Regions from separate parts of the Pseudoalteromonas sp. QJM3NY_22 genome, predicted to be linked through region 1. Evidence: predicted binding sites of a transcription regulator. Region 1 holds the regulator's gene; each other region holds the start of a gene.
The links. The regulator FliA, encoded in region 1, starts transcription of late flagellar genes. The targets are predictions, from matches to a motif close to CTAAAGNTNNNNNNNNNNNNGCCGATA.
Positions count from the first base shown of each region.

Region 2: the regulator FliA is predicted to act here: its motif matches at 1,309-1,335, upstream of AC0VZ4_RS01480 (DUF5610 domain-containing protein).
Region 3: the regulator FliA is predicted to act here: its motif matches at 2,758-2,784, upstream of AC0VZ4_RS12850 (VC2046/SO_2500 family protein).

Region 1 covers NZ_CM149655.1:3,256,089-3,260,171, forward strand. The annotation lists gene AC0VZ4_RS14930 (chemotaxis protein CheA) at 1-555, opposite strand, end outside; gene AC0VZ4_RS14935 (protein phosphatase CheZ) at 571-1,338, opposite strand; gene cheY (chemotaxis response regulator CheY) at 1,356-1,739, opposite strand; gene AC0VZ4_RS14945 (RNA polymerase sigma factor FliA) at 1,780-2,490, opposite strand; gene AC0VZ4_RS14950 (MinD/ParA family ATP-binding protein) at 2,517-3,377, opposite strand; gene flhF (flagellar biosynthesis protein FlhF) at 3,370-4,083, opposite strand, start outside.
Region 2 covers NZ_CM149655.1:294,030-298,112, reverse strand. The annotation lists gene murI (glutamate racemase) at 1-74, opposite strand, end outside; gene AC0VZ4_RS01480 (DUF5610 domain-containing protein) at 140-1,279, opposite strand; gene trmA (tRNA (uridine(54)-C5)-methyltransferase TrmA) at 1,442-2,539, shown strand; gene AC0VZ4_RS01470 (2-thiouracil desulfurase family protein) at 2,550-3,002, opposite strand; gene AC0VZ4_RS01465 (thiol:disulfide interchange protein DsbA/DsbL) at 3,062-3,700, opposite strand; gene AC0VZ4_RS01460 (thiol:disulfide interchange protein DsbA/DsbL) at 3,716-4,083, opposite strand, start outside.
Region 3 covers NZ_CM149655.1:2,848,543-2,852,625, reverse strand. The annotation lists gene AC0VZ4_RS12875 (HD domain-containing protein) at 31-762, shown strand; gene AC0VZ4_RS12870 (VOC family protein) at 779-1,204, shown strand; gene AC0VZ4_RS12865 (M48 family metallopeptidase) at 1,746-2,444, shown strand; tRNA gene AC0VZ4_RS12860 (tRNA-Tyr) at 2,488-2,572, opposite strand; tRNA gene AC0VZ4_RS12855 (tRNA-Tyr) at 2,622-2,706, opposite strand; gene AC0VZ4_RS12850 (VC2046/SO_2500 family protein) at 2,819-3,346, shown strand; gene AC0VZ4_RS12845 (DUF6172 family protein) at 3,605-3,907, shown strand.

The sequences.
Region 1 (4,083 bases):
AATTTCATCAATTTGAGAGTCAGTTTCAGATGAAGTTGGACCACTAAACAGCTCATCAAAAGCAAAAGGGTCCGCACCATCAGTACTGGGAGTTTGTGCTTCAGCGGCTTCTTCTTGAGGCTGTTCTACAACAACTTCAGGAGAAGTACCTGATAACTCGTCTTCTGTGGGGGGGAGACCTAACTTATGTAAAACTTCAAGTAGTTGAGGATCCGCAGGTTCTGGTTTATCACGATTTTGAATCGTCGCAAACATTTCATTGATAGTATCAAGTGCTTGTAAGATAACATCCATTAGCTCAGAATTAACAGAACGAACGCCCTGCCTTAACAAGTCGAATACATTTTCTGCGCCGTGACATGCGTCAACAAGCTCAGTCATAGCTAAGAATCCAGCACCGCCTTTTACGGTATGAAAGCCTCTAAATATAGCATTTAGCAACTCGGTATCTTCTGGATTGTTTTCCAGTTCAACTAACTGTTCAGATAAAAGCTCAAGGATTTCTCCTGCTTCTACAAGAAAGTCTTGTAAAATATCTTCATCGACTTCAAACATGCAGTTACTCTCCTCTTAGAAGCCCAAACTTGATAAAAGATCATCGACTTCATCTTGATCAGACACAACATCATTACGTGATTCTTTATCAATAATAGGCCCTTCAGGACCTGCTAATGTTTCTGGGTCAACTGGGTCATCTATTTTTTGTGGTTTTAGGGTGACTGCTTTACTGATATCTTGTTCAGAAAAAGCAGTTAAAAGATGAAGTAAGCTTTCTTCAACTTCCCTAACAAGTTCTATAATTCGGCGAATTACTTGACCTGTCAAATCTTGATAATCTTGGGCCATTAATATGTTAGTCATGAAGCTTTGTAACTCATCAGTTTTATGATGAGAACTGCTCATGAATTTATCAATGCTGTGGCACAGTACTTTAAATTCACCGAGTTCAATTTCACGACTCATTAGACGGTCCCATGTCGGTTTGATATGGGATATTTCATCCGCTAACTGTTGTGCTATCGGTAAACTCGCCTCAACCGCATCCATGGTTTTATTTGCAGCATTTTCTGTCATCTCAATGACATAATTAAGCCGTTTTTTAGCATCAGGTATAGCGTCGTTAGTGAGTTCTGTTAGGCGCGTGTCTAGCTCAAAGCCTTTTAAAGCTTCATGTAGTTGACGCGTCAACTTTCCCACTTCGTCAAATATTTCTGACTGCTCTTTAGATGCAGTATCTAAAATTAGTTGATCAGCTTTATCATGTTCGCCATTTTCTAAAAAAGTGACGAGCTGACGAGCTTGTTCTAAGGTTATCCGAGGCGCAGCAGGTGCTGGCATAAGCCTTTCCCCTATTATTAACCTAAGCGTTCGAACACTTTTTCTAATTTAGTTTTTAATGTGCCAGCTGTAAATGGTTTTACAATATAGCCATTAACACCAGCTTGAGCCGCTGCTATTATTTGTTCTTTTTTAGCTTCAGCTGTCACCATTAAAACAGGAAGGTGTTTTAATTTATCGTCAGCCCTTATCGCTCTCAAAAGATCAATACCTTGCATTCCTGGCATGTTCCAATCTGTTACCACAAAATCAAAAACTTGATTTTGTAACATGGGTAAGGCTGTAGAGCCGTCATCTGCTTCTTGGACGTTGGTAAAGCCTAAGTCGCGCAATAGATTTTTAATAATACGTCTCATTGTCGAAAAATCATCAACAACAAGAATTTTCATGTTTTTATCCAAAACATCCTCCAGTGAGGTCTTAACCTGTATTTACTTACTACTAGTTTATCCAGTCATTGATTTTTGCTTTTAGCTTAATCATCGCCTGACCATGTATCTGACTTACACGCGATTCACTTACATCGAGTATATGTCCAATTTCTTTTAAATTCATTTCATCGTTATAGTATAAAGAAAGTACCATCGCGTCTCGCTCTGGTAATGACTTGATAGCATGTAATAATGATTCATTAAATCGTTCATTTTTAACGTTGTTAAACGGTTTGTCTAGCGTTAAATCTTGGCCCGCCGTGGTAATAACATCTTCATCGACCCCGAGGTCTTCGATGCCTAACACTTTACTTGTGTTTACATCGTTTAAAATATGATGGTACTCATTTAACGAAATTTCAAGTTTTTCAGCAACTTCTATATCGGTTGGTTCACGATTTAAGTTACTTTCTAATCCAGCAATCGTCTCGGCTACAAGACGACTTTTTCTATGGACCGACCGAGGAGCCCAGTCACCACGGCGCATTTCATCAAGCATAGCACCGCGAATTCGTATTCCCGCGAACGTTTCAAAACTTGCGCCTTTGGTTGCATTAAAGTTTTTTGATGCTTCAATTAGGCCTATCATACCCGACTGAATTAGGTCATCGAGTTGGACACTTGGAGGCAAACGAGCAATTAAATGACATGCCACTTTTTTGACTAGCGATGCATGTTTTTCAACAATCACATTTAAATTTTGTGTTGATTGATATCCCATAGCTCTATTTACCAATGTTGTCATAATTAGCCGTTGACTAGCTTCTCAATAAAAAACTCTAAATGTCCTGAAGGTTGGTTAGGTATAGGCCATTTCACTGCTCTTGTCGCCAGTGCTTTAAAGGCAACTGAAGCAGGAGAACTAGGAAAAAGTTCTACAATCACTTTTTGACGGCGAGTTGCCTTACGCATATTTTCGTCATAAGGGATTGTTGCAACCAACTCCATTGACACATCTAAAAATCGGTCCGTTACTTTTGAAAGTTTTGCAAATAACTCATGACCTTCACGCATACTACGAACCATATTAGCTACAATTTTGAATTTATACACCCCATGCTCACGACTTAACACTTTAATAAGTGCATAAGCATCTGTGATTGAAGTCGGTTCGTCGCACACTACAACCATTACATCTTGAGCAGCGCGAGAAAAACTCAGTACCATATCTGAAATGCCAGCAGCGGTATCTACAATTAAGATATCAAATTCGGTATTTAATTCGCTAAAAGCGCGTATAAGGCCTGCATGTTCAGACGGTGATAATTCCACCATACTCTGCGAACCAGAGGTCGCTGGTACAATTTTAATTCCTGCAGGACCTTCAACTAAAATCTCATCGAGTTCACACTCACCAGAAAGTACATGTGATAAATTACGTTCAACCCGTAATCCGAGCATCACATCACAGTTTGCTAGACCTAAGTCGGCATCAAGTACTAAAACTCGATTACCTTGCTGGCCTAATGCTATTGCCGTGTTAAGTGAAACATTTGTTTTACCTACACCACCCTTGCCACCAGTAACAGCGATAACTTTTACGCCGTTGTTATTTTTTTGACTCATTTTGCGCAGGCCGCTTGCTTGATCTAATACTGTGTTAATCATACATCCCTACTGTGCTCGACGCCACTGATTGGTGTCGTGAATGTTGTGCTTTTATTCTTTTCAAATACAATTGCTCAGCTTTTTTTACTAGTTTTTCTGCATTTGCAACACGAATGTCTTCTGGAACTCGTTGACCATTAGTAAGATACCCTATTGGAAGGCGATTTTGAATCGCAATACTAATAATCTCACCTAAACTTAAAGATTCATCCAACTTGGTGAAAATACAACCACTTAACTGCACTTTTTTGAAATGTCGTACTGTTTCTTGCAAGACATTTATTTGCGCTGTTGCACTTAATACTAAATAACTACGAATATCAACACGTTGATTGCGCATAAGCGTATTCAATTGCTCTGTTAAACGTAAATCTCGTTGACTCATACCTGCTGTATCAATTAATACTAGACGTTTATTTCGTAAATGGTATAAAACTTCAGCTAATTCATTAGCATCTTTAACCTGCTTTACTCCACAACCGATAATTCGACCGTATGTTGCAAGTTGCTCATAAGCACCAATTCTGTATGTATCGGTGGTTATTAGCGCCACTTTATCTGCACCGTATTTCTGTGCGCCTAAAGCAGCCAACTTTGCAACTGTTGTCGTTTTCCCCACACCAGTAGGGCCTACCAATGCGTAAACACCACCTTGACGTAGTATTTCATTATTCGTAGTTTGCATCTGGTCTTCGACCATTGTTAA
Region 2 (4,083 bases), 1.5 Mb from region 1:
ATACTTTGCTTGATATGTTCAAGTACGGTAGTTCCACCAATACCTGAATCAAAGACCATTATATGCGCTGACAAACTACCGTTCCCACTTTACTTTAAGAACGGCAGTTTGCCATGAGGTATTTATAAAAGAAAGTAGTTTAGCTTTGTGTGGTTTCTAAATCGGCAAGATCATCGGCCGCTGAATTTAATTGATTAAGGTTTTCGAACATAGACTTTGTGTAATCTACTAACTTATCTATTTGTTCCTGATCTTGATTTAACCATTGTAGAATGCCAGCTAGTTGATTTTGTAATCCAAGTTCACCCGCTTTTTCAAAAGCACTTTTAAGGTCGTCATTAAAAGGGGCTAAACCTTCTGCTACTTGTTTTTCTGGTTCTGGTTTATATTCTTCATAGCTTTTAACTGTGGCTATTGTTTTTGTTTGGCGTAAATCCATAGAAAAAGCCACCAGCTGATCGCTGCCTAAACTCAGCTCTTGTGCTTGTTCAAATGCTTCATCTAAATCACCACCAAAAAAGGTTTTACTTAAATCTTGTAAGTCTTCCATCATCGCATTAATCGCTTCTTGCTCTTGCTCATTTAAGTCACCATTAACCGACATCGAAAATGATACCTGTCGAGATTGCGATGATGAGCTTGCAAACGATTCACTATCACTGTTTCTCTGATAGCCACTCGCCGATTGAGATTCAAATGCATCCGCAAAGCTAATACTTACCTCATCGCCTTCTGCGGTAGTGAATTTATACTCTGCATTGCTAGTCATACTGACATATTGAGCCTGACTTATATTTACGCTGGCAGGTTGTGGATTAAATAGCGACTCTTCAAATTTATCAAACCCATTGTAAATTCCCTCTTTGGACTTATTGATGCCCTCTTCCATTTCGTCATTAAATACACCTGTTCCTTTGAGTTCATCAACAGCGTCGTCAATCCCTATTTGAACTCCTTTGCGCGCATCGCCTAACATGTCTTTAAGCTTTTCATCATTAGCGCCATTAGCTTTTGCTTTATTTACAGCGCCGCTGACAAAATCGAGTACGTTTTTTACGATTTCATCAAAATCAAATAGTGGTTTGTCTGCTTTTTTTTCTGCGATAGGCAATCCAAGCTGCTCAGCCATTTTATCGCCAAGCACTTTTGCAGCTAATTCTTTGCCACGTTGCTGGTAACTATCTTGGGGAGATTGAATAGTAGGTTGCTGTATATCTGCTTTATTATTGAATTTATTAATGTTGTTGTTTGGCGTGAAGCCATAGTTACCTATTTTCATGTTACATCTCCTGAGCGTGCGTAATTTATTATCGGCTATAACAATAAAAACTAAAGTACAATGCGCAATAAAACAGCATAAATGCTAGCCAAAACTAGACAAATACGCAGCGCTCCCTACAATAGCGCCGATAAACAGATCTTAGATAAGGTAGTAGCGTTAATGGCAGTTATTAAAATAGATACCACACAGTACCAAGCGCAGTTAAGTGAAAAAGAGCAGCGTATTAGTGCGCAGTTTCAACGTTTTGGTGTGGAGCAACTAGAAGTATTTAGCTCAGAGCCAACTAACTACCGCCAACGTGCTGAATTTAGAGTATGGCACGACGGTGACGATCTGTTTCACATTATGTTTGATCAACAAACAAAAGAAAAAATCCGTGTTGATACATTTGATCCAGCCGCGCCTCTAGTAGGTGAAATAATGCAGGTGATGATTGAAAGCCTCAAGCCTTGTGAAATATTACGCCGTAAGTTATTTCAAATCGATTACCTATCAACGCTAAGCGGTGAAATTTTAGTAAGCTTGCTTTATCACAAACCACTGGATGATGAATGGTTAAGTGAAATTAAAGCACTTAAAGAAAAGCTTAGCAGTAAATACAAAATTGACTTTATAGGCCGTGCTCGCAAACAAAAAGAAGTACTAGGTGATGACTTTGTAACTGAACGTTTAACAGTCAATGGTCAAGAGCTTATATATCAACAAGTAGAAAATAGCTTTACTCAGCCTAATGCAAAAGTAAATATTAATATGCTGGAGTGGGCGCAAGATTTATGTAAACCACTTAAAAATGATTTATTAGAACTGTATTGCGGTAACGGTAACTTTTCAATTGCGTTAGCGGGCTGTTTTAATAAAGTATTAGCAACAGAAATATCAAAATCATCTGTTCATTCTGCTCAATACAATATTACTAAAAATAACCTAGAGAACTTAGATATTATTCGTATGTCGAGTGAAGAGTTTACTCAAGCAATGAATGGCGAGCGTACTTTCTCTCGTTTAGATGGTATTGACCTTAAAAGCTATGACTGCCAAACCATATTAGTTGATCCACCGCGCGCGGGCATGGATGAATTAACGTGTGACTTAGTGGCTAACTACGAAAGCATAATTTATATATCGTGTAATCCTGAAACCCTTGAGCGTGATCTTGATCACTTAACACATACGCACAACGTTAAGCGCTTTGCTATATTTGATCAGTTCCCATATACACATCACATTGAGTCGGGCGTTTTCTTACAACGCAAATAACCAGCCAAAATTAAAGTGCCAGTACTTTTATAAGTGCTGGTATTTGCTCCTCACTAAATACTTGAATACCATTTTTCATTAATAATGCTGTAGTTAAACCTAGACCTTCGATTTTTACTCCGCGATGCTTTCCATCATATATTGTATTTCGTCCGCAAGAAGGACTCGATTCTTTAAGTAGAGCAAAACGCACTTGATTCTTTTTACAGAGTTCTAGCGCTATATTAGCTCCAGTTTGAAACTGCTCTGTTACATCTTCTCCTAAATTAGTAACTACACTCCCCTGTATTATTTCAGCAGGAGATCTAGGTATAGGAAGCCCACCAGCGACCTCAGGACAAAACACAATTAATCTATTTTGTTTTTGCCACAAATTAAGCTGTGGATGCAAAATTGCGTGTCCTCTACCATCGTAGCGAACAGGTTGCCCTAGCAAACAACTCGATACTAATATTTTTTCCATCGCTATATCCTTATAAATAAAAAAAGCTCTTTAAGGAGCTTTTTTTATTTTGGCTAAATTTATTTATTAGCTAGGTAATTAATTAATTTTCCAATATCTTCTGGTTCAGTAATACCCGACTCACGACCTAGGTTTAATTTGTACTTACCATTTACAATAAAGGTAGGTACGCCACGTAGTGCGCCTTTTTCTTTAAAGTAGTCTTGATCGCGTTTCATTTTAGAGCTCAGCGTACGTACCGAGAAGCTTTTAAACAGCTTATCAAACTTATCACCATCAACGCCCTGCGCTACAAATATATCTTTTACATCTGCAAGCTCATTAAATTTAGCGCGCTTTGTATGGATATGATTAAAGATTGCAGAAATAATCTGATCTTTTTGTGGGAGTACTTCAGCTGTCGCAAGTGCTTGGCTCATCATCTGTTGGTTTTCTGGGTCACGTACACCCACAAAATCAACATGACTCTTTTTAAATTTAACATTTTTATCAAGCTTAGGCTTAAACTCACCAATTAGTGCCTCCATGTTATTACATGCAGGGCAGTAAAATGAGAAAAACTCTTTAACTTCTGGCTTTTTAGTTGCACGCTCAGAAACAACGTCGTAATGCACGCCTTCTTCATACGTTGCTGCAAAGCTTGCTGCCGCCATAGGAAGTAATACTGCAAGCAAACCTGCTTTAACTAATTTAATCATTATTATGCTCCGAAATTATAAGGCTAATAAAAACGCAACTAGTTCATCAAACTGTTGTTGGCTTTTAATTGTATTAATATTAATTTTATATTTATCGTTAACAATAAAAGTAGGTACACCTGTAAGTGCGCCTAATTTTGAATATTTGTTTTGATTACCTTGTAATGCACGCTCAGCTGAAATAATAGGCATGCTTGCCATATCTTTATCAAACGTTTCGCTATCAATGCCATTAACTTCTAAAAGTTTTTTCAAATCTTTCATCTCAGTCAATGGTGCACGTTGAACATGAATACTTTTAAATATTTGCTCTGTGATAGCATCTTCTTGCCCATGTTTTTTGGCGATCAGATAAGCAAAGCTCAGATTGGTTTGCGCCTGTG
Region 3 (4,083 bases), 410 kb from region 1:
TTTAGTCAAGCAGCGGGCAACATACAATGAATGTTTTGCAAGAGGGCTATAAAGCACGGTAAAGTACTAATAATTCACTTATTAATTAGCTTTTGGAACCTGAAAGTGCCTGACGCCGTTTTAAGCCCCGATTTACAAATACTTAATTCACAATGCAGAGAATTTATAACCTCTTTAGTGCATGCCGATGTGGCTCACGATATTACGCATATAGAGCGAGTGGTGCGCGTTGCAATAAAACTATGTAATGCAGAGCAGGCTAATATGTCAGTTGTATTACCTGCAGCGTGGATGCATGACTGTGTGGCGGTGGCTAAAAACCACCCTGATCGTGCAAAAGCCTCTACTAGGGCAGCAGATAAGGCACTGGAATTTTTAAAATCGATTGATTATGACGAGTCACTTTTTGATGATATTCATCATGCTATTGCGGCTCATAGCTTTAGCGCAAATATAGAAATTAAAACAGTTGAGGCGCAAATAGTACAAGATGCTGACAGAATGGATGCACTAGGTGCGATTGGAGTGAGTCGATGTATGAAAGTTGGCGGCTCAATTTCTCGGTTATTGTATAACCCAGAAGACCCTTTTTGTATTGAACGAGAAGCTGATGATAAAAAATATACACTTGATCATTTTTTTATAAAACTATTACATATTGCTGAAAGCATGAATACCCCATCAGCTAAAGCAGAAGCGAATAGGCGTACAGTTTACATGCATGAGTTTTTAGAGCAATTAAAGTCAGAAATTGGTGAGTAACGTGGATAATAAAAATATGCCTAAATTGTCAGGTATTGATCATTGCCATTTGAATGTTGAAAATTTATCGAATGCAGTTAAATGGTATGAGCGCGTTTTAGGTTTTAGTATAGTACCCGAACTTGCTTTTTGGAATGAGGACGAACGAGGACCTTTAACGCTCGAGGATGCTAGTTCAAAGACTCGTTTAGCACTTTTTGAAGGTGAGGGGCGCAGTAAAGGAATTGCATTTTTGGCAACAGGGGAGCAATTTATACAGTGGCTTAGTCATCTTGAAAGTTTAAATATAAAAGCGGTTCTTGCTGATCATGGTGTAACGTTTTCAATGTATTTTAAAGATGACAGTGGTAATAGCCATGAGATCACATCTCATGATTACTCGTATATAAAACTTTACTATCCATCGGTCAACTTAGGTTCGCATTCATCTAAAAAAAGCTAATGCAGTTAATCCTATAATTCCCATTATATGAATTTATGTGTAAGTTTTTATCATATTGCTATCACTTTGAATAATATCTAATTGGGGTTTATTCGCTGCTTTTTTGTTTCAAGTGAAACTGTATTTTTTAGCAATTATTTGTGCTTGTACAGTTAACATAAGTGCCAGACATGCGCTGTTTTTAGGATTCAACCTAAAGGCAATTTACGTTTTGTCGCTGCACAAATATAGGTGAAAATCGTGATCAGGACGCAGAAGCTTTGCTAGGTTTTTACTTGTTTTCACATGGATGTAAGTCAGTAAGGTAACGCATGAAAAGTTACCGACCCCACTAGGTGACACACCTCACGCAGCGATTAAATCGCTCTTAGATAAAATGAACTTTAATATTGTAAGGTCAGCAGGGCTTGGTCTTCTATTATCGTTTGAAGCAGTTAGATATAAAGTTTTCACTTAGTTATAGACCAGTTTTTTATTATTAATTAGATCCCATACTTAAGCCTATTGGTATAAAATATTAGAAATTTCGTGTTGGTTAAATGTGGTAGAACTGTTGTTTGAGTATCAATTAAAGCGAAGTGCCCGACGTAAGACTGTTGCTATTAAAGTGCACCAACGGTCAATAACCGTTTATGCGCCTCATTATGTTCCTAAAAAACAGTTGGATTTATGGTTGGTTGAGAAACGAGATTGGGTAAATAGCCAACTTGATAAACAGATTAATATTGCAGACTCAAAGCAATATCCACTCGAAACACATAAAATTCTAATTTTCTCAAATCTTATAGACATAACGTTTGAACACGCTTTGCATTCTCAAGTTATAGAGCATGAGAATACATTAAGCGTATTGTGTTCTTCTCGAGTGAGCCATAAAAAATTGAAGTATAAAACATTACTTGAGGCGTATTTAACTGAAAAATTAGGATTATATATTGATATGCGTCTTGCCCACTTTTGTAAACTAATGGAGGAACCTTTACCGAATGATTTACGAATACGTATCTATAAACGTAAATGGGGGAGTTGTAATAGTAAACGTGAGCTTACGTTTAACTTACTCTTGATTGGAGCCAAAAAATCAATTATAGACTACGTCATAGTCCACGAGTTGGCGCATTTACGTCACTTAGACCACAGTCGTGTATTTTGGCAACGTGTAGCTAAGTTTTATCCGGATCATAAGATAGCATCAGATTGGTTAAAGAATAATGGACAAAGTTTACAGTGGGAATTTTAAAAAATTATTGAAGTTCAAAATATAAGGTATTTTAGAAGAAAAGTGGTGGAGGGAGCTGGATTCGAACCAGCGAAGGCTGAGCCGTCAGATTTACAGTCTGATCCCTTTGGCCGCTCGGGAACCCCTCCACACTAATTTTGTTACACTTGGCCCCACTTAACTTAGCGGTAAGAAAAGTGGTGGAGGGAGCTGGATTCGAACCAGCGAAGGCTGAGCCGTCAGATTTACAGTCTGATCCCTTTGGCCGCTCGGGAACCCCTCCAGTGCAACGGCGCTGATAATAGCAAAACTTATATTTAAGTAAAGAAAAAAGCTAAAGAAAAATGAAATAAAGCCGATAAATATCTATTACCTACAATAATCGGCTAAAGTCTATGCAAATCGACGATTTGTTAATCACAGAGAGTCAACTAAGTACACGGTTGAATAAAAGTGTACACGAACAACGTCGAGGAGAGTTTTCTCTTTTATTGGCAATGTTATCCCACGATGCGCTTGATTTTAGTCAGTTCCATTTTCCAAAAACAGATATTGAAAACCCTATTGTTGAAGAAGAGACACTTCGTAAGCAATTTGGTTCGGGTCCGAAGCAGCCTTTAGCACCTGATGAATTTAATATGTTGATTGGGCAACACAACGCCGCTTTATTATCAAATGTGGGAGAGCATGCAGGTATGAGCGATATTAAGTTACGACACTGCTTAAACCCTGAACCACTTTCAATAAGAAATGATTTAGCTCATATTCCACTCAATGTGCTTGATAATTGTGAGCTAGCTGTGCGCAGACGTATTAAGAACAAAGAGACTCAGCTATCGCATCCGCAAATGGACGTAGCTTCATTCTATGATGGTCTTAATGATGAATCATTATATCAACCGCTTCACTTAGCTACAGCATAATATTGACCTACAAAATAATTTATCTATCTACGATTTCAAATCAGCTTATGTCAGGCCCAGTAAAACAAGCTTTAAATGGTCATTTTTATAATAATGATGGCTAAAAAGAGAGGCTTTGTAGCTATTTATAATGTTAATTGCCTAAAAATTGATTTAGTTTAAAAAAACCATCCAAAAATTTAATGCAATTGCTATAATGATGTCAAATGGTATGACATGAAATGCCGTTATCATTAAACCAAGGTAATTAGGAACGTAATGAAGAAAACATTCACGCTGAATCACGAGAAAATCAAATACCCTCGTATGGTCGATGCTGCAAAGCACGAAGTGAAAAAATATTTGAAAAGAGAACGTAATAAAACGCTACCTGAAGATGCTGATTACTGGGCATTTGACTGTAAGTTTGGTAATACAGCTGAAGATGCTCAAGTAGTGCACGTTGCAGAGATTAGCAATCATATCAGCGACATCGAAAAGCAAGATTTAAAGTCTTTCTACGTAGAGATTTTAGCAAAGCCGGCACAGCGTCAACAAGCTGATTTAGATGACGACGAGTAACTCTTAAATTTTAAGTACTCGTAAAGTAGAGATGGACCCAAGTGGTCCATTTTTGTTATGTGGGTTTTAATATCAATCTGAATAATACTAACCAACCAATCCGCAATCATGCTTAATCAGTTTGAGGGATTAAATCTGACGCTAACGGCGTTAAAAATTTCTGATATAGGACAATT